3 regions of the Halobacillus trueperi genome follow, and region 2 is predicted to be linked to each of the others. Evidence: riboswitches for the same ligand, from Rfam matches in the RefSeq annotation. Region 2 holds a riboswitch; each other region holds the start of a gene.
The links. Region 2 has a riboswitch for S-adenosylmethionine ahead of msrA (peptide-methionine (S)-S-oxide reductase MsrA). Riboswitches for the same ligand answer to the same signal wherever they lie in the genome.
Positions count from the first base shown of each region.

Region 1: another riboswitch for S-adenosylmethionine. It lies ahead of DYE48_RS19120 (sulfite exporter TauE/SafE family protein); the one in region 2 lies ahead of msrA (peptide-methionine (S)-S-oxide reductase MsrA).
Region 3: another riboswitch for S-adenosylmethionine. It lies ahead of DYE48_RS18715 (thiolase family protein); the one in region 2 lies ahead of msrA (peptide-methionine (S)-S-oxide reductase MsrA).

Region 1 covers NZ_QUAE01000027.1:29,618-35,728, forward strand. Annotated here, with positions in the region: gene DYE48_RS19090 (NAD(P)-binding protein) at 1-185, opposite strand, end outside; gene DYE48_RS19095 (sirohydrochlorin chelatase) at 182-940, opposite strand; gene cobA (uroporphyrinogen-III C-methyltransferase) at 954-1,730, opposite strand; gene cysC (adenylyl-sulfate kinase) at 1,744-2,340, opposite strand; gene sat (sulfate adenylyltransferase) at 2,346-3,494, opposite strand; gene DYE48_RS19115 (phosphoadenylyl-sulfate reductase) at 3,508-4,242, opposite strand; SAM riboswitch class I at 4,324-4,430, opposite strand; SAM riboswitch class I at 4,602-4,699, shown strand; gene DYE48_RS19120 (sulfite exporter TauE/SafE family protein) at 4,827-5,708, shown strand; gene DYE48_RS19125 (DAK2 domain-containing protein) at 5,746-6,111, opposite strand, start outside.
Region 2 covers NZ_QUAE01000013.1:63,382-69,492, forward strand. Annotated here, with positions in the region: gene DYE48_RS14715 (peroxiredoxin-like family protein) at 1-101, opposite strand, end outside; gene eutH (ethanolamine utilization protein EutH) at 125-1,243, opposite strand; gene DYE48_RS14725 (ion channel) at 1,388-1,792, shown strand; gene msrA (peptide-methionine (S)-S-oxide reductase MsrA) at 1,841-2,314, opposite strand; SAM riboswitch class I at 2,436-2,557, opposite strand; gene DYE48_RS14735 (AIM24 family protein) at 2,725-3,417, opposite strand; gene DYE48_RS14740 (alpha/beta hydrolase family protein) at 3,594-4,469, opposite strand; gene DYE48_RS14745 (DinB family protein) at 4,652-5,140, shown strand; gene DYE48_RS14750 (Na+/H+ antiporter NhaC family protein) at 5,190-6,111, opposite strand, start outside.
Region 3 covers NZ_QUAE01000025.1:35,989-42,099, reverse strand. Annotated here, with positions in the region: gene DYE48_RS18720 (hypothetical protein) at 113-328, opposite strand; SAM riboswitch class I at 737-841, shown strand; SAM riboswitch class I at 908-1,015, shown strand; gene DYE48_RS18715 (thiolase family protein) at 1,087-2,241, shown strand; gene DYE48_RS18710 (acetoacetate--CoA ligase) at 2,262-4,205, shown strand; gene DYE48_RS21265 (thiolase family protein) at 4,205-5,365, shown strand; gene DYE48_RS18700 (Zn-ribbon domain-containing OB-fold protein) at 5,362-5,784, shown strand; gene DYE48_RS18695 (sodium:solute symporter family protein) at 5,880-6,111, shown strand, end outside.

The DNA of each region.
Region 1 (6,111 bases), on a different contig from region 2:
CACCTGTTCCACCAGCGAATTCCTCCATCCTTAATCAACTGTTGGAGGTCCTCCGTGACGGTTGGACTGACAATAGTAATCCTTGCTTTCTCTCGATGGAAGACCTTCGCCCTTTTCTCAGCTGTTTTTCCTCCTCCAATGATGATGATATCCTTTTTTTCTAAATCAACGGAGAGCGAAATCACCTTAATCTTTCCTCCTCTTCCATCCCTTTGCTTAATGCTTGATTGACTCGGTCAACCAGAGATTGAACCATATTGGGATGATCATTTAAATAGGAAGCGAGATAGACATGACCTCCTTTCTCTCTTACGTTCTGCAAACTTTTTTCCAAAGACTCATAGAGGAGGCCGGTAAACCACAAGTAAGGAATAACAATCGTTTTAGAATATTTGCGCAGCGATTCTTCAAACGCATCTGCAAATCGCGGAGAAAGAGCAGCCAGGTAGCATGTTTGGATATGTTCGATCCGGCACTTCTCTTTCAACACATCAGCAATCAATTCAATGGATTTTTTTGTATCAGGATGCCTGCTCCCTCTTCCTACAAGTAATACATTTGTTGTTTCATCAAGTTCGGCCGGCAGTTCTTTCAAGCGGTCTACCAGCACATCCGTGATTCTTTCCTGCACTCCAAGCGTTTGACCATAAGTGATTGAAAGATCTGGATAGATCGCTTTGGCTTTCTCGATCTCATTGGGAATATCCTTGAAATAGTGTCCGGCACTCAATAACAGTACAGGGATGATGACAACCTTTTCAGCCCCTTTTTCTACAAGTTTGCGAATGCCTTCCAACACATCCGGATCTGCTAACTCGAGAAAACAAATATGATAAAGTTCGCAATCGACCTTGCGCTGAACATGGGTCAAAAAGTGAACCGCTTCCTCTTTAGCTTCCTTTTTTCTACTACCATGACTGACATATAAAACGGCTTCCATCGTACCCCCACTTTCATACAACGCCTGTGGTCATTTCTTTAAGGTTTTCTTCCACGGTAGGTTCAAACCATTGCAGACGTTCTCGTAACCTGACTACATCCCCTACGACGATCATCGCAGGATTCTCAATACTTCTTGATTTTTCAACGATATCTTCAATTGTGCCTGTCACCGTTTTTTGCTCTTCTGTTGTGCCCCATTGCACCAAGGCTACCGGTGTATGAAGAGGTCTTCCGTATTTCAAGAGTCGTTCACATATGTCTGGTAACTTCTTTACTCCCATATAAATGCACAAAGTATCCATACTTTTAACGACTCGCTCCCAATAGGCCTCTTCATCGCTGCCTTTTTTATTGACACCTGAAATGAAAGCGACAGAAGAACTGTAGTCCCGGTGGGTCACAGGAATGCCTGCATAAGCAGGCGCTGCAATTCCCGAAGTGATTCCCGGCACGATTTCATAAGGAATGCTTCTTTTGGCGAGTGCCTCCGCTTCTTCTCCTCCACGTCCGAATACGAATGGGTCTCCCCCTTTCAAACGGGTGACCACTTTTCCTTTCAGCGCATATTTACACAAAAGGTGATTGATGGTCGTCTGACTTAAAGCGTGATGATCCGGACGTTTGCCGCAAAAAACAAGTTCAGCGTCTTCTTTCGCCTCATCCAAAAGCTCTTGATTGATCAAACGATCATAGAGAATGACGTCTGCTTTTTGTATCGCTTTTAACCCTTTCACTGTTATGAGGTCGTAATCCCCCGGTCCCGCTCCCACAATATAAACGTTTGTCATCTTCCGGCCCCTTTCATTCCACCCAATTTTTATCTTGTAAAAGCTTCCATACTTGTTCAGCACAGTTTTCCACATCATAAGTTTTAGAATCGAGCACCAGTTCCGGATGGAGGGGTACTTCATAAGGAGCATCAATACCTGTAAATCCTTTGATTTCTCCATTTCTCGCTTTCTTATATAGCCCTTTCGGATCACGAGTTTCACACTCTTCCACAGGGCAGTCGACATGGATCTCAATAAAATCCCCCGTTGGCACAGAGGCCCTTACAAGATCCCGATCTTTTTGATAAGGAGAAATGAACGCTGTTAAAACGATGGTTCCACTGTCGGCAAAGAGTTTCGCGACTTCACCAATCCGTCTGATGTTCTCCTCCCTGTCTTTTTCCGAAAACCCGAGGTCTGAGTTAAGTCCATGTCTCACATTGTCGCCATCGAGCAAATAGGTTTGGATTCCTTTTTCGTGCAGAACTTTGTTCAACCGGTTGGCAATGCTTGATTTACCTGAGCCCGAGAGGCCGGTAAACCAGAGCACTCCGCTTTGGTGCCCATTTTTCCTGCGATAAGCTTCTTTCCCAATGGATGCTTCATGCCAGGTCAAATTTTTGTTCATGCTCCTCACCCTTTCACTTCCACGGTTTCTTTCTGCAGTCCTTCGATTAAGACGTCCACCACTTCAGGACGGCTGAACGTTTTTGGAGGTTTTTCTCCTTTACGCAGTAACTCTCTCACTTTCGTCCCTGACAAGATCATGTGATGTTCTTTGTCGTGGGGGCAGGTTTTATGAGAAGCCATCGATTCACAGGCTTTACAGTAAAAACTGTGTTCAAAGAAAAGAGGAGTAATGCCAAGTTCCCCATTTTCGTAATGGCTGAAGATTTTCTGTGCATCATATGTGCCATAGTAATCACCGACCCCTGCGTGATCACGTCCGACAATGAAATGAGAGCACCCGAAATTCTTCCTGACGATCGCATGAAAGATCGCCTCCCGCGGCCCTGCGTACCTCATCGCAGCATTGAATACGGCCAAAGTGACTCTTTCTTTTGGGTAATAGTTCTCTAGAAGAACTTGATAACTCTTCATCCGGACATCACTGGGAATATCATCACTTTTCGTTTCGCCCACCAGCGGATTTAAAAACAATCCATCCACTGTCTCAAGCGCAGCTTTCTGGATATATTCGTGAGCTCTATGAACAGGGTTTCGTGTTTGGAAACCTACGACCTTTTTCCAACCGAGTTGTTGAAAAAGCTCCCTTGATTCTTTTGGATCTAGATAAAATGATTTCCCATGTTCGTAAGGAGGTTTTTGAAATACTTCGATTTCACCTGCTGCATACCAGTCTCCTCTGTCGAATAATTTTTTCACACCGGGGTGAGCAGATTCTTTTGTTAAGTACACGTTTTGAGCTTCCTTTTCCTTATCCGGTTTAAATCGATCTGTTATCGTAATCGTCCCATATACAATCCCGTCCTTGACCAACTGCGCTTTCTTTCCAAGCGTCTGAACCTGTGCCTCTGTGATCGGGAGCGTAATAGGAATACTCCATGGAGTGCCATCTTTCAACCTCATCGTATCAACGACAGATTCATAGTCTTCTTTGTTCATAAACCCTTTTAAAGGACTATAAGCACCATTTGCAATTAAACCGACATCACTTAATGCCATTGAATCAAGCTCGATAATATCTTCCGGCAGCTCCTCCGGTCTCGTTTCCTTCCACCTGTTTACAAGCACTCCACCGTGCGGGGTTATAATCGACATGCAAATTCCTCCTTTATGAATTTTCCTCTTCTACAGACTCTGCTGTGTGTAACCCACATTCAGTTTTATTGAACCCTTCCCATCTGCCTGACCTCCCATCATCTGAAGCTTGAGCGGTACATGGGATGCATCCGACACTGGGATAATTTCGATCGTGCAATTCATTGTAATCCAACCTATTTAGTCGGATATATTGCCATACGTCTTCCCACGTCCAGTGAATCAAGGGGCATACTTTTATGGATTTAAATCTCTCATCCTTGTTAACGAAATTCGTATTCTGACGACTGGGGGATTGTTCACGTCTCAGTCCCGACAGCCATGCTTTCCTCCCGCTTAGGGCATCTTCGAGTGGTTTAATTTTACGGATGTAACAACATTGATCCGGCTTCCGTTTCCAAAGGGCGGATCCGAATTTCTCAGCTTGTTCTTCCAGAGTAATCTCAGGTTTTTTCATCGTTATGTTTAACTTCGGGTACCTCTTTTTCACTTTTTCAATAAGCTGATAGGTTTCTTGAAAATGGATTTCTGTATCAAGAAAAACGACTTCGGCATCCGGCTTCTCCTTGGAAATCAAATCAATGAGAACGATACCTTCTGCTCCGAAACTGCAGGCATACACAATGTCCTCATATTGAGTGTAAGCCCAGCGAATGACTTCCGCTGCTCCTTTGGTATCGTCGTCTTTCGGTGGATCCCCTTCAAATGGATTTTCAAAAGATTGGTACGTGACGAGTGGTTGTTTCATTTCATCCTCCTTTCTTAAAGCAAAAATGCCTTTCTTCGCGATAAGAAGAAAGGCATTTACGAATAAATGTAAACTACATTCTCCTTATCTTCTCAAGCGCTTAACACTTGCTGGAATTGGCACAGTATCTGTGTAGATCCGTTGCCGAGGCTTCGAAGGGCCAGTCCCTCCACCTCTCTAGATAAGAAAAGGTATGAAATTTTCTGAAAAACAAGTTGATACAAATCTTATGCTCCTTAGCATCATATGTCAATGCTTTTTAGAAAAATCACAATTTTTTATGTTTTTTTATACTATATGATTGACAAATAAAACCATGTCCGTTAGTTTTAGAATTATTCTTAAAATCACTCATACGATCCTTATGAAGAGTCGGGGGAGGAACCTGGTCTAACTATCCCGCAGCAACCTTTAAGAAGGTGCTCATTCCAGCAGCCAGAAGGCTGAAAGATAAGGTGCGGATTACTCCCCCTTCTTTCAGATGGGGGAGTTTTATTTTTTTTGATTATAAAACCTAGTAAATGCATAGGAATAATGAAATATATTTTTCCACACATTGAACTATTTAAAAGGAGTGGTACACTTTGCAAAAACTGACGATTTTCGCTCTCATTGGTTTTGTTGCTCAACTGATGGATGGAGCACTCGGCATGGGGTTTGGGCTGAGCTCATCAACCATTCTCTTATCCTATGGACTTGCTCCTGCTGTAGCATCCGCTTCCATCCATATGTCTCAGATCGCCACAACGGCTGTTTCAGGCTTTTCCCACTATAAATTTGGAAATGTAGACAAACGCCTTGTCATGATTATCGCAGTTCCTGGTGCCATCAGTGCCTTTTTAGGGGCGGCATTTTTAAGCTATATATCAGGGGAATTCATTAGACCTTACATATCCATATTCCTACTCACACTAGGGATTTATATCATTTTTCGTTTCCTATACCTTTCGAAAAAAACAAATACCAAAGAAAAAAAGTCTGTAAACAAACGTTTCCTCTTGCCACTTGGAATTGCCGGGGGTTTTTTGGATAGTGTCGGAGGGGGTGGATGGGGGCCTGTGAATACACCTGCGCTTCTTTCTAAATCAGGGATCGCTCCAAGGAAAGTCATCGGGACGGTGGATACGAGCGAATTTCTGGTAACGATTTCAGCCACGGCTGGTTTTTTGATTTTTTTAGGTCATGACCAGTTCAGCTGGCTGCTCATTTCATCTTTCGTTATAGGCGGTGTTGTGGCGGCACCCATCGCCGCCTGGCTTGTCAAAACCCTTCCTTCTTCTGTTCTAGGTGTATTGGCCGGAGGTTTTATCATACTTACAAATTCGAGGACTTTACTTTCTTCGATCCAAGTCAGTGATTCGATCTTAACGTTTGTGTACACTTGCCTGCTATCCGGCTATCTCTTAATTGTTGTTTTTTCTATTCGAAACCATCTTCGAGTCAAGGTGGTTCGAAAACAAGCATAAAAGAAACGCAGCCCCAACAGCTGCGTTCCTGCACGTTTTATTCGATTGAAAAGATATAGGAGTAAATCGGCTGTCCACCATTGTGGATTTCCACTTCCAGATCTTCATACGTTTCTTCTATGAATGATTCAAGTTCTGCTACATCTTTTTCGTCGACTTCTTCACCTGTCAAGATGGTCAGAATTTCATCTTCATCTTCGTCGATCATTTGATTCAACAACGTTTTAGCAGTCGTCAATGCATCTTGATCTGTAGCGGAGATTTTGCCATCGGCGATTCCCATGAAATGGCCTTTAGAAATGTCCAACCCATCAATTTGTGTATCTCTGACGGCGTACGTAATTTGACCTGTCTTCACTTCAGCCATGAGGCTGAGCATTTCCTCTTTATTCGCATCAAGATC
Region 2 (6,111 bases):
TCATCAATCGCCTTCTTCATTTTTTCTTGTATTTCATCAGGAGTTGCTTTCTTGAATTTTTCAATGTAATCGTTATAATGCTTTCTCATTTCTGTCTTCATGAAAAAACTCCTTTTCGGCGGATTCACTTTTCATTATATAGGGGTGCGACACTCGAAGAAACTGATTTGCTCTCTCTCGTCATCCATAAGGCAAGACCAACGGCTAATACCCCAGCTGTTAATTTACCAATAAGTACTGGGAAAATCATGTCCTTTTCTACACTAGCCACGAACGCAAAATGGCTGCCGATAACAAACGCCCCACTCACCGCAAACGCAGCATTGACCGTTTTCCCTCGTTCATCCATATCTTTCATCGTCGCTAACATGGGTAAGTGATGCGCCGTAGAAGCGATCAGCCCTGTTAAGGACGTAGCATTCATGCCTAACCTTTCACTCAGTTGTCCTATCCATCTCTCTCCCCGCTGATTGATGAAAGCGACAAGAGGATAAGCACCAGCTAATGTAACGGTAATCCTTCCAACGATGATGATCCCTTCCGATAAAGGAGCCATCCCCGGCAGGACAACGAACCCTGTCAACGTTTCGATAATAATGAGAGCAAGACCTGTAATGATGATGATTTCAATGGTTTTTCCGAAATAAGAAAATAACCGGATCGTTATGTTCGTGAACAACCATAATCCCGCCCCGATACAGGCGGAAAGCAAGATAGCCGGCGTCAAATTACGTAACATCCACGCCGCTTCATATCCTGCCAGTGCACCACCGACAAAGCATCCGATCGGAACCGTAACTAAACCTGCTAAAATTCCCTTTGAAAAGAAAGGCCGATCTTCCTTTTTTACAATCGTAAGCGCAACAGGAATTGTAAAAACAAGCGTCGGTCCCATCATCGTACCGAGGAGTGCCCAGGAAAAAGTGGCCGCTCCCTCGTCCACAGCTAGAGATTCTGCCAAAGGGTAGGCACCCATATCAATAGCAAGCATCATGGATGCAAACATCGACGGATCCGCCCCGAACCATAAAAACAACGGGCGGATGACAGGGGCCAGCCACTGGGACAGTACAGGTGCTAGGGATATGATCCCTACCATCGAAAGTGCAAGCGGTCCCATCATCATAAACGCTTCGTAAAAACGCCACCCGAGAGATAGGCGGTGATTAAGCACATAATAATCAAGGGCACCTAATACCATGAAGATACACATCACAATTAGAATCGCGTCATTAACCCACAAAAGCCCAGCCCCTTCCTTACATTTTTTAATCAATGTTTACGGGAACTTCTACACAGGGTAGGAGTTCTTCTATAATGGCTTGCTCGTCTTTACCCAGTGGATGCTGACATAGCCATTCAATTTTTTTATAAAGGAGAAGAAGAAATGGTACAAGCTCTGTTCATCGTTGCGGTCATTTTCATTGCAGCGAATCTCGTGTACTTTTTCACGAATAAAACATACAGAAAAAGCTACTTCAGCACGGCACTTTTTTTTCAATTATTTTTTGTACTGACAGGTGTATTACTAGGGTTTACGGTCCTCTACTATTTGCTATCTTTAGATGGAGTCATTCTAGTTACTAGTTTATCATCACGGGAACCTGTCGACCCAACCTTTTTGGACTTGCTTTACTTCAGTGGGGAAACCTTGTTGAGCGTAGGTTATGGTGACATGCTCCCTGTTGGGATGGCCCGTTTTTTTGCATTGCTTGAATCGGGAATCGGCATCCTTCTCCCTACAGCCTATTTCTTAAAAGCCATGGATGCATCCAGGCAAAAAGAAGATTAAGAAGGTTTACCTATATAAAAAGGACCCTCGCGAAAGGGTCCTTTCTTATTATCCAATGGAGCATGCGGCAGATCCATGCTTTTGTAAATATTTCTGGTGATGCTCTTCTGCTTCATAAAAAGTTGTGGCCTCTTCTACTTCTGTAACGATCGGGCGTTTGAAAATCCCTTTACCTTCCCATTCTTTAATTTTTTCTTCAGCAATGTACTTCTGGCTTGCATCCGAATAAAAAATGACAGAACGGTATTGGTGACCAACGTCGATTCCCTGCTTGTTGCGGGAAGTCGGATCGTGAGCTTCAAAGAAGATATTTACAAGTTCTGCATAAGTGATTACGGTTGGATCGTAGTTCACTTTCACAGATTCCGCGTGTCCACTCTTCCCTGCTTTAACTTGTTCGTATGTCGGGTTATCCAGATGGCCGCCAATATAACCGACCTTTGTTCCTGTCACCCCTTCAAATTTTTCAAAAAACGCTTCTACTCCCCAAAAACATCCTGCACCGAAAATAGCTGTTGCCATTTGACATCTTTCCTTTCCCTTAACGCAACTTCTATCGAGAGCCTTGACGGTTATGGTGCTTACACGAAAAGACCCCTTTTCTTATCCAGTAAGAAAAGGGGTCGCTAATATCCGCACGATCCTCTCATCTCTTAGAATGTTGATACATTCTACAGGAATTGGCACCGTTCTCGTCAATCCGTAGATTGATTCGATGGTTGCCGGGCATCAAAGGGCCAGTCCCTCCGCCTCTCTGGATAAGAAGTTTCCGTTATTTATTTTTGTTAGTATCCATAGTACTACGTTTTTGTAACGAAGTAAAGGATAATAGATTAAAAATTTCACAAGAATGCACATCAAGTTCTTTCTTGATTTCATTGTATTCAGAGCTTAACATGCTCATGCCTGTCTGTAAAAAAATCCGCTTCAGCTCAGCTCTGCCCTGTCGTGTAAACTTCTTCGAACGGCTGAACAATGACGAATCCATCGCCTTCAAACTCCATTTGAATGGATTCCCCACTTCCGCGTCCAATCAACGTTTTGAAACTGATGTCTGTTCTAAAATTCGGCTCCAAGTGCCCGGACCAGGCAACAGTAGCATGCGGGTCAGTGATTACAGGTTCTCCTGGACGGACTAGCAGCGTCAATGGTTCATAGTGCGAAGTAATCGCGACGCGTCCACTTCCGCTGAGGGTTACATTGAATAAACCACCAGATACCATTCCGGCCACTTTTTTCATCAGTTTTATATCCCAGTCAATGCTGGGCTCAAATGCCAGAAGGTCGTTTCCATTCACTGTGATTGTTTCATTATCCAGGTCAAAAATAGTAATCTTCTTGCCCTGGTCTGCAAGGTAAAGACGACCACGGCCAGTAGCCTTCATTAAAGAACTCCCTTCACCAGTCATCGCTTTTTTAAATAAACGACCAACGCCATGCTCAAGGATGCCCTCTCTTTCAAATTTGATATTTCCATTATAGGAAATCATCGCGCCTGCTTTGGCCCATACTTGATCAAGAAGATTCACCTCAAGGATTCTCGGGGTCTCCAGCTCAAAGTAATCATTCTCGGATTCATCCTGCTTCGTTTTTCTAATAAATTCATCGATGGAGTAGTCACTCATCATCTGTTCCTCCTTAGCATATTCTAAGAATATTTATGCTTCCTCATTGCTTCTATACCACGATGGATCAAAATCGAGTCCTAAAGTTTTCGGATCTTAGAGGCTATGATTTTAATGAGCCTTCGTCATTTACTATTCAATAAAGACGGACAAATTCCTACTGTAAATAAGGATTTTTATTCTCCCTCCAAATGCTTGTCAAACCAATCCAACACCTCAGGCGCATACTCTTTGAAATGCAGCCTTAGTCCGTGGTCCCCGTTTTCATATTCAACATACCGATGGAGATCATGCTCACTTTCCATTAAAGTTGCAAACAATCGCGCCTGTTCAATCGGAACTGTCCGATCTCTTTCTCCGTGAAGCATTAATATTGGTACATTGATGTCCTCTACCCAATGGATGGGAGCAAGTTCACGATACCAGCTTTCTTCTCCCCCTGGTTCTCCCATCAAACGTTCGATTTGTTTTTGAACAGGTTCAGGTTCTGTTAGATACAACTGCTTTAAATCGGTAATGGCTCCAATAACAGCGACAGCATCCACATCCATTTCTTGTTGAACGGCAAGCAAACTCATCCACCCGCCACAGGAATACCCTAGCATGACTGTTCGGTCTTCATCGACATGATTAAGCTCTGCCCCAACCTTCTTTAAATCCAGGACATCTCGGACAAAGTCTTTCTTTTCAGTAGGTTCAAACTTTCCTTCCGCATTTTCTCTGTAATGAGTCGCTAATACAGCATACCCCTGCTCTGCCCAGTAAGACAGATTTTTCAATTCTTGGGCCTCGGTCAACGAACTTTCCCCCACCCCTCCACGATTGTGAATAAGTAATGGAAGACTCCCTTCCACTTCATCCGGTTCTATCCAAAGCCCGGGAATTTCAACACCATTGCTTTTGTATGTAATGGAATATCCTGTAACACCTGGTACACCAATTTCTACCTCTTCCTTACTCTGCAGCAAGGTTTCTTCTTTAGCGTCTACAAAGAATACCACGGCACCGATAAAACAAAGGAAAACTAAGAAAGCCCCCAGCAACTTCTTCACCTTATTCCCCCTCCCGCATAATTGGAATAATCTGTATGACCTGGTCATGAAATATTTCCCTTTTCTTATCTTTAATACGTAAGGGCGTGCGAAAGGTTTCATATATGGAGGGGGTGGGGAAAGAAACTTCTATAGCAGTTGTGATAGACTCTATGTAACTTCACTTGAAAGGGAGAATCTGTATGTATGGCTTAGATGAAAAAAGAAAAGAACTGCTCCATTTTGTTGAAGAAGTTTCAGAGCAAGAAGCATCCGTCAAGCCTGAAGAAGATCGTTGGTCCATCCTTGAAGTTTTAGAACATTTATACTTAATGGAACAATTAATCGTTTATCAGATTAACCAGGCTCTCAAGCAAGGAGACACACAACAAGCGACAGAAAAACCGATCCATAAGACGACCAACCGCGATTATAAAGTCGAGGCACCAGAGGCCGTTCGCCCGAAAGGCGAGTTCAATACATTGAATGAAGCGAAAGAAGGTTTGAAAAAAACGCGTGAGGCGACGTTATTCCTTATTCACAATAAGGATGAAGAAACATTGCAAAACCGCGTATTCCCTCACCCCTCTTTTGGAGATATGAACTTGGAACAATGGGTGGAGTTTATCGGTTGGCACGAACTACGCCACCTGGATCAAATGAAAGAAGTAAAAGCCCATATTCATGCGTAATACAAAAACAACCCCCTGAGTTTAAAACTCAGGGGGTTACTCGTACGACTTATTTTTTAAAATCTTCTGGTTTTACTTCCTCACCATTTTTACCGGTGTAACGAAGCCCCCAGCCTGTCCATGCCGCAATAAACATGACGATCAATAGCAACCAGCCCTGAAAGACGAACGGAAAGACTTCTCCAGGTCCAACGACAGGTAAGAAGTCGTATTGATCGGCTGCCCCCTGGACCGTAGCCCATGCGAGCAAAACCCCACCACTCCATGGGAAGATATATCCAAGTGAAGAAGTGACCGTATCCAGGAAGTTGGCTCTTCGATACGGATGAATGTTCATTTCTGTTCCTAATTTACGGACAAACGGCGCTGCAGCAATCTCAGCCGCTGTATTAATCGTAATAAATACATTCAAGAAGGCGACGATTCCGAAGATGGAAAGTTCAGCTCGGCGCACCACATTATTAATCAACTTCAAGAAGAAGTTTTTGATGACATCCATGGTACCTGCCACATCCAACAGGTAAGCGGCTGCCAAGATGAATAAAATTAAGATCGCCATATTGAAATAGCCACTGATACCATCGATCAATGCCCCTTCAATCACGGCTTCACCGGCATCGTTTTTATGGATATGCAGGACATCTTTCAAGGAATGACCGGTAAGAAAGATGAACACGGCAGCTGCCAGGATGCCGTATGATAGCGACGTCAAAAGATGATGACCGCTTAAGGCCAAATATAGGACTAATGCAAATGGAGCTAACATGAGAAGCCCTTCAGGAGAAACTTCATTTTGAAGTTGACTGACCACTTGCTGACTGCCCATCTCTCCACCACCGCCAAAAATCACAAATAATATAAGAGCTGGAATGGCTGCAGTGATGGAATATTTAAAGCGTGAACGCACAACTCCAGGTACGTCAGCATCCTGGGTTGTCGCAGAAACAATCGTCGTGTCCGATACAGGCGCT
Region 3 (6,111 bases), on a different contig from region 2:
CGCTAGCCTTTAGTTCGATCTTACAGTTAAAGTTAGCACTATCATTTACTAAGCAAAAAGTCTGTCTGCATTCTCTTACAGACACTCAAAGAGGTGAAATTGAATAAATCTATTATTGATTCAAATTAAATCCATATAAATACTCGACCAACTTGTTAAATTCATCATCAGAGGAACACTCAATTTGTAGATCAATAAAAGTCATCACAACTTCTTCATCCTCAAACGGGAAATGGCTGTTATCTACATTGGTTAGGATTTCCCGCTTGGATAATCCCTTTTTAAGTAAAACATCAACGGCCTGTTTCATCGAAGATACTTCTGCCATGTGTATGCCCCCTTATTTGATATCTTTCCTCGCTTCTGCATCCCTTCGTCAGGTTCTTTTTAATGTTAGGAATAGCGAGGATGACAAGAATTAACGTAGATTCTTGTACTAAATATTTACTACACTATTCATCCAAATTCCTGCTTCTCCTAGAAAAAACGACTTTACAATTAAGAATAAACTTAGCTGGTAATCAACAACATAAGTCTCCAAAAAACACAAATACATATGAAATCGATAAAGATACGAAATACTAGCGAAAAACACTGCTGTTAAGCTTTCTTTTCGTTTTCTAACACGCTTGAGATTGGGCGCCAAATAAAATTAATTTTCACACTTTTCTATAAAATCCATTGACACTGATCCTTTCCCTTGCTAACATGGCACTTAACCAAATAACGAAAGAACATCTTATCCAGAGAGGTGGAGGGACTGGCCCTGTGAAACCCGGCAACCGCTATATTGATAGCATGGTGCCAAATCCTACTGAGTGAATGCTCAGGAAGATAAGAGATTTACATAATCTCTAGCCTCTCTATCACTGATAGAGAGGTTTTATATTTTCAATTGAATAATGTTTTCTTATCCAGAGAGGCAGAGGGACTGGCCCGTTGACGCCCGGCAACCATCAAGCATTCGCTTGAAAAGGTGCTAATTCCTGCAGGAGATGATCCTGGAAGATAAGAAGAGCCAAGAGCCCTCTTCTTATTTTTGTGAAGAGGGCTCTTTCTATTTTTAAAAAAGGAGTGGCTACATAGATGAGTATCGTACTTTTAGATGGCATTCGTACCCCGTTCGGTAAATGGAAAGGGGCTTTGAAAAAGAAATCCGCAGCAGAACTCGGATCGCACGCATTAAACGCTCTAATTGAGAGAAATCCGATAGCCGAAAAGGCGGATGGTGTGTTGCTTGCTCAAGTGATCCAGGCTGGCGGTGGCCAAAACCCTGCGAGGCAAGTCGCTTATAAGGCAGGGGTAGACATCGGTTCACCCGCTATCACATTGAACAATGTCTGCTTAGGGGGAATCGCTACAATCACGGATGCCTCCCGTAGACTGCAGCTGAACGAAGGAGAATTATACATTGTCGGTGGCTTCGACTCGATGACGAATGCTCCTCATACCGCTCCAGTAAGGGCCTCTGCAGGACTCGGTCATAGCATCCTCAAAGACACGTTACTTAACGACGGCTTGTGGTGCGCCTTAACGGATGTATCGATGGGAGCTCTTACCGATGAGAAAAACCGCTCCTTTGAAATCAGTCGAGAAGAACAAGATGAATATGCTGCCCTTTCTCAGCAACGAGCAGCTAAGGCTCAAGAAACAGGATGGCTGCAGCCGGAAATCGCTCCTTTTGCAGGTTTGCTTGAAGAAGATGAAGGCATCCGCAAAGGAACGACAGTCGAGAAGTTATCCAACCTCTCCCCCGCCTTTTCCAACGAAGGCACGATTACGGCAGGCAATGCGTCACAGATGACGGACGGGGCGAGCGTTGGGATCGTTACCACGAAAGAGAAAGCTGAATCACTCGGGCAGAATCCGTTGGCTGAAATCATCGATTGGTCAGAGATTGCCGGACCAGATCCGAGTTTACAGACGAAACCATCGCAGGCGATCCAAGAACTATTAGATAGACACCAGTTGACGACTGACGATATCGATCTGTTTGAAATTAATGAAGCGTTTGCCAGTGTGGTGATCGCCAGCTGCCGCGAGCTTGGCATCGATTATGACCGGGTCAATGTCAATGGTGGCGCAATCGCTCTTGGTCACCCGTTAGGCGGCACAGGATTCCGGCTCGTCTTGACCCTTGCCAATGAACTGAAACGGCGCGGCGGAGGAAAAGGGATCGCTTCCCTTTGCGGCGGTGGCGGCCAGGGAATGGCCCTGTTGATTGAAGTTCCTCATTCATAACCCGAAAGGAGATAGATCTAATGACTACATCGATTACCGCTCAGCGTTCCCCTTATCTATGGGAGCCATCGAGCGAAAGAATAGAACAATCGCATATCAAAGCCTTTGCTGAATTTACCGGCCAGCCGCTTTTTCCATATGAACGGTTCCACCGTTGGTCCGTTTCCCACCTCTCTGAATTTTGGTCAGCTGTTTGGGATTATGCAGGAATTATCGGAGAGAAAGGTGACCGTGTGTTTATCCCTGGACCTTCGATGCCCGATAGTACATGGTTTCCGGAAGCACGGTTGAATTTCGCTGAAAACCTGCTGCGTGGATCTCTGGATCGGACCGTTGCCTATGAAGCAAATGAGACAGGGGTTCAACGAAGCATCACTTTAGAAGAGCTGAGGCAATCCGTAGCCAAAGCCCAGGAAGGGTTAAAACAGTTAGGTGTGCAAAAAGGCGATTGTGTCGCCGGAGTCACGACGAACAATATCCAGGGGTTGGTCGCCCTGCTTGCGACCACCTCCCTCGGGGCGACATGGACCTCCTGTTCCCCGGACTTCGGGACGAAAGGAATCGTCGACCGCATTGGTCAGGTGAAACCGAAAGTATTATTTGCTACTACCTCTTATCAATATAAGCAGAAACCATTCGATATCGTGGACAAAATCAAACAGACAACGGAGCATCTTGAAGGACTATCCGCCCTCGTCACGTTCGGAGGCGAAACTTCTATAGAAGGACTCCAATCTCTATCCTGGGACGAGCTTTGCAACAATGAAGCCAGTGAGCCGACGTTCGAACCCGTCCCTTTTGACCATCCCTTATATATTTTATATACATCAGGAACAACGGGATTGCCGAAAGCGATCGTCCACTCGGTCGGCGGGACGCTCCTGCAACATGTAAAAGAGCACCAGCTCCATTGTGATGTCCAGCAAAATGATGTGTTGTTCTGGTACACGAATACCGCCTGGATGATGTATCCATGGCTCGTTTCAGGGTTAGCCAGTGAAGCGGCAATCCTGTTGTATGATGGCTCTCCTGTAAGGCAGGATTCCCTCACCCATTTGTGGGACATTGCGGATGAAGTCGGCATCACCCATTTCGGCACAAGCCCTAAGTATTTAGATACATTGATGAAAGCAGGCGTCGATCTGAAAAGCAGTCATTCTCTCGACACTTTGAAAAGTCTGCTATCCTGCGGAGCTCCACTAGCACCTGAACAGTACAACTGGATCTATCAAACCATCAAACAGGATCTGTTCCTTGCTTCCATTTCCGGCGGAACAGAAATCATCGGCTGTTTTGTGATGGGATCACCCGTTCATCCATTGAAGCGAGGCGAAATCGCATGCAAAGCTTTAGGAATGGCGGTTGATGTATTGGATGAGCGAGGAGCATCGGTTTACGAAGAGAAGGGTGACCTTGTTTGTACCCAACCATTCCCAAGCATGCCGCTCACCTTTTTCGGTGAAGGTGGAGAGGAACGTTACCGGAAGAGCTACTTTTCCAAACGTCCAGGGATTTGGACACATGGGGACTTAGCGGAACAGACCATCGACCAATCGTTCATCATTTATGGACGTGCCGATACGACATTGAATCCAGGAGGCGTCCGCATCGGGACGGCTGAAATTTACGGTGTCGTCGACCATATCAAGGAAATTAATGACAGCGTCGTTTTCGGATTACCGAAAGATAACGACGAAGAAATCATCCTTTGTGTCGTGACAGAAAAACTGACGGAAGACTTGGCAAAAGAAATACGCAGGCAGATCCGTGCCAAAGCTTCTCCTCGCCATGTACCGAAGCGGATTTATCAAGTGGAGGAAATCCCCCATACCATCAATGGAAAAAGGGTCGAAGGAGCAGCGAAAACAGCCGCTTTAGGAGATGCAGTGAAAAACGAAGCCTCCTTACGTAATCCATCCAGCTTACAATCATTTCGTCATCTATCAGAAAGGAAGTTCGCGTAATGGCCAACCAACCCCAAGGGGCGATCATCGGCATCGGTGAACTGAAGCCCGTCCGTTATTCAGAAGGAAAAACAACCTTAAGTTTGATTGCAGAATCCGTCCGCCTCGCTATTCAGGATGCCGGCATCTCCAAGGAAGACGTCGACGGCCTGCTTGTCGGACCACAAGTCGGGGAAACGCCGCAGCATGTGCCGGCGACGGTTTCTGAGTATCTAGGAATAGATCCCACGATGTCCAATACGGTGGATCTCGGTGGTGCAACTGGCCCGGGGATGATTTGGAGAGCTGCCGCAGCCATCCAGGCCGGCATGTGCGAAACCGTCGTCTGTGTGTTAGCCAATAAAAATGAAAAAGGGGAAACATTACGATCCCCGAACCGCAATCCGATACGCGAATTTGATGTGCCTTTCGGTGCATCAGGAGCGAATACTTCCTATGCCCTCTTAAAAAGACAGCACATGGAAGAGTACGGATCCACGCAGGAAGATTTCGCAAGGATTGCTTATTGGGCCAGGAAAAATGCCCAGTTGAACCCAGATGCGATTTTTTATAATAAGCCCGCCGAAGTGGAAGATATTCTAGCCTCTCCCATGATTGCCGATCCACTTCACCTGTTGGAAATCGTCATGCCAGTCGCCGGTGGTGCAGCCGTCGTCGTCACATCTGCTGAAAAAGCAGCCGAAGGTAAATATAAACCGGTCTATCTGAAAGGAGCGGGTGAAAAAATCACTCACCGGGCAGTCAGTCAGGCTCCGGGAATTGGGGACCTGCCATTCAACTATTCGATCCCAAGAGCGCTTGAACAAGCACGGACGGACGTGGAAGACATTGACCTTTTCTCACTGTACGACTGTTATACAAGTGTCGTTGCCACAACCCTCGAAAGTGCGGGTCTATGTAAGCCGGGTGAGTTCGGGGAGTTTGTCAGAAACCACAGCTTCAGCCATGACGGAGATTATCCATTGAACACGCATGGCGGTCAGTTGGGCTTCGGCCAGGCAGACTTGGCAGGCGGCATGTCCCATGTCATTGAGGCCGTCCATCAATTGAGAGGCGAAGCTGGAAACCGACAAATCCCTAATGCCAAAAAAGCACTCGTGACAGGGAACGGAGCCACATTAAGTGAAACGACCGCTCTTGTGTTAGGAGGAGAACGATGAGCCAACTACAGAACATTTCTTTGCCAGGTCCTACGATTACACCCGTTAGTCAACCTTTTTGGGAAAGCATCCAAGCCGGGCACTTGAGCCTGCAACAATGCGAGAAGTGTGAGGGATGGATCTTCTATCCTCGAGAGCACTGTCCTCATTGTTTTCATGATTCGTTAACATGGAAAAAAGCGTCTGGTCGAGGAAGGCTGAAAACATGGAGCGTTATTCACCGCGCCGGCCATCCCGCCTGGCAGGAACATACGCCCTATGTGGTGGGCGTGGTCGCCCTTGAGGAAGGACCTTCTCTATTGACGCACGTATTAATAGACGAAACAGACTTAACTTATAACATGAAAGTAGAAATGGAAATCAGTGAAATCGGGCCTCACCCACTACCATTCTTCAAAAAACAGGAGGAAACAAAATGATCCTTACTTACTTCATCGCTGTTGCTTTATTCTGGTTGCTTGGATTATTCATATGGAAGAACTTTTACACAACGAAGAAAGGAGAACGATAAACGATGCTTACAGATTCCAGTGTATTGTTATGGACCGTCATTCTTTTATTGGCTGTATACTTTGCCGCTGTAACGTGGGTGGGTAAAAAAGGGCGGGCTCACAGCCAGTCGATGTCCGGATTTGCAACCGCGCGGGGGAAAGTGAGCCCATGGCTTGTCGGAGCAAGTTTTGCCACCTCCTACGCCAGTGCGAACCTATTCATCGGTGTCCCAGGCCTTGCCTACGAACACGGGA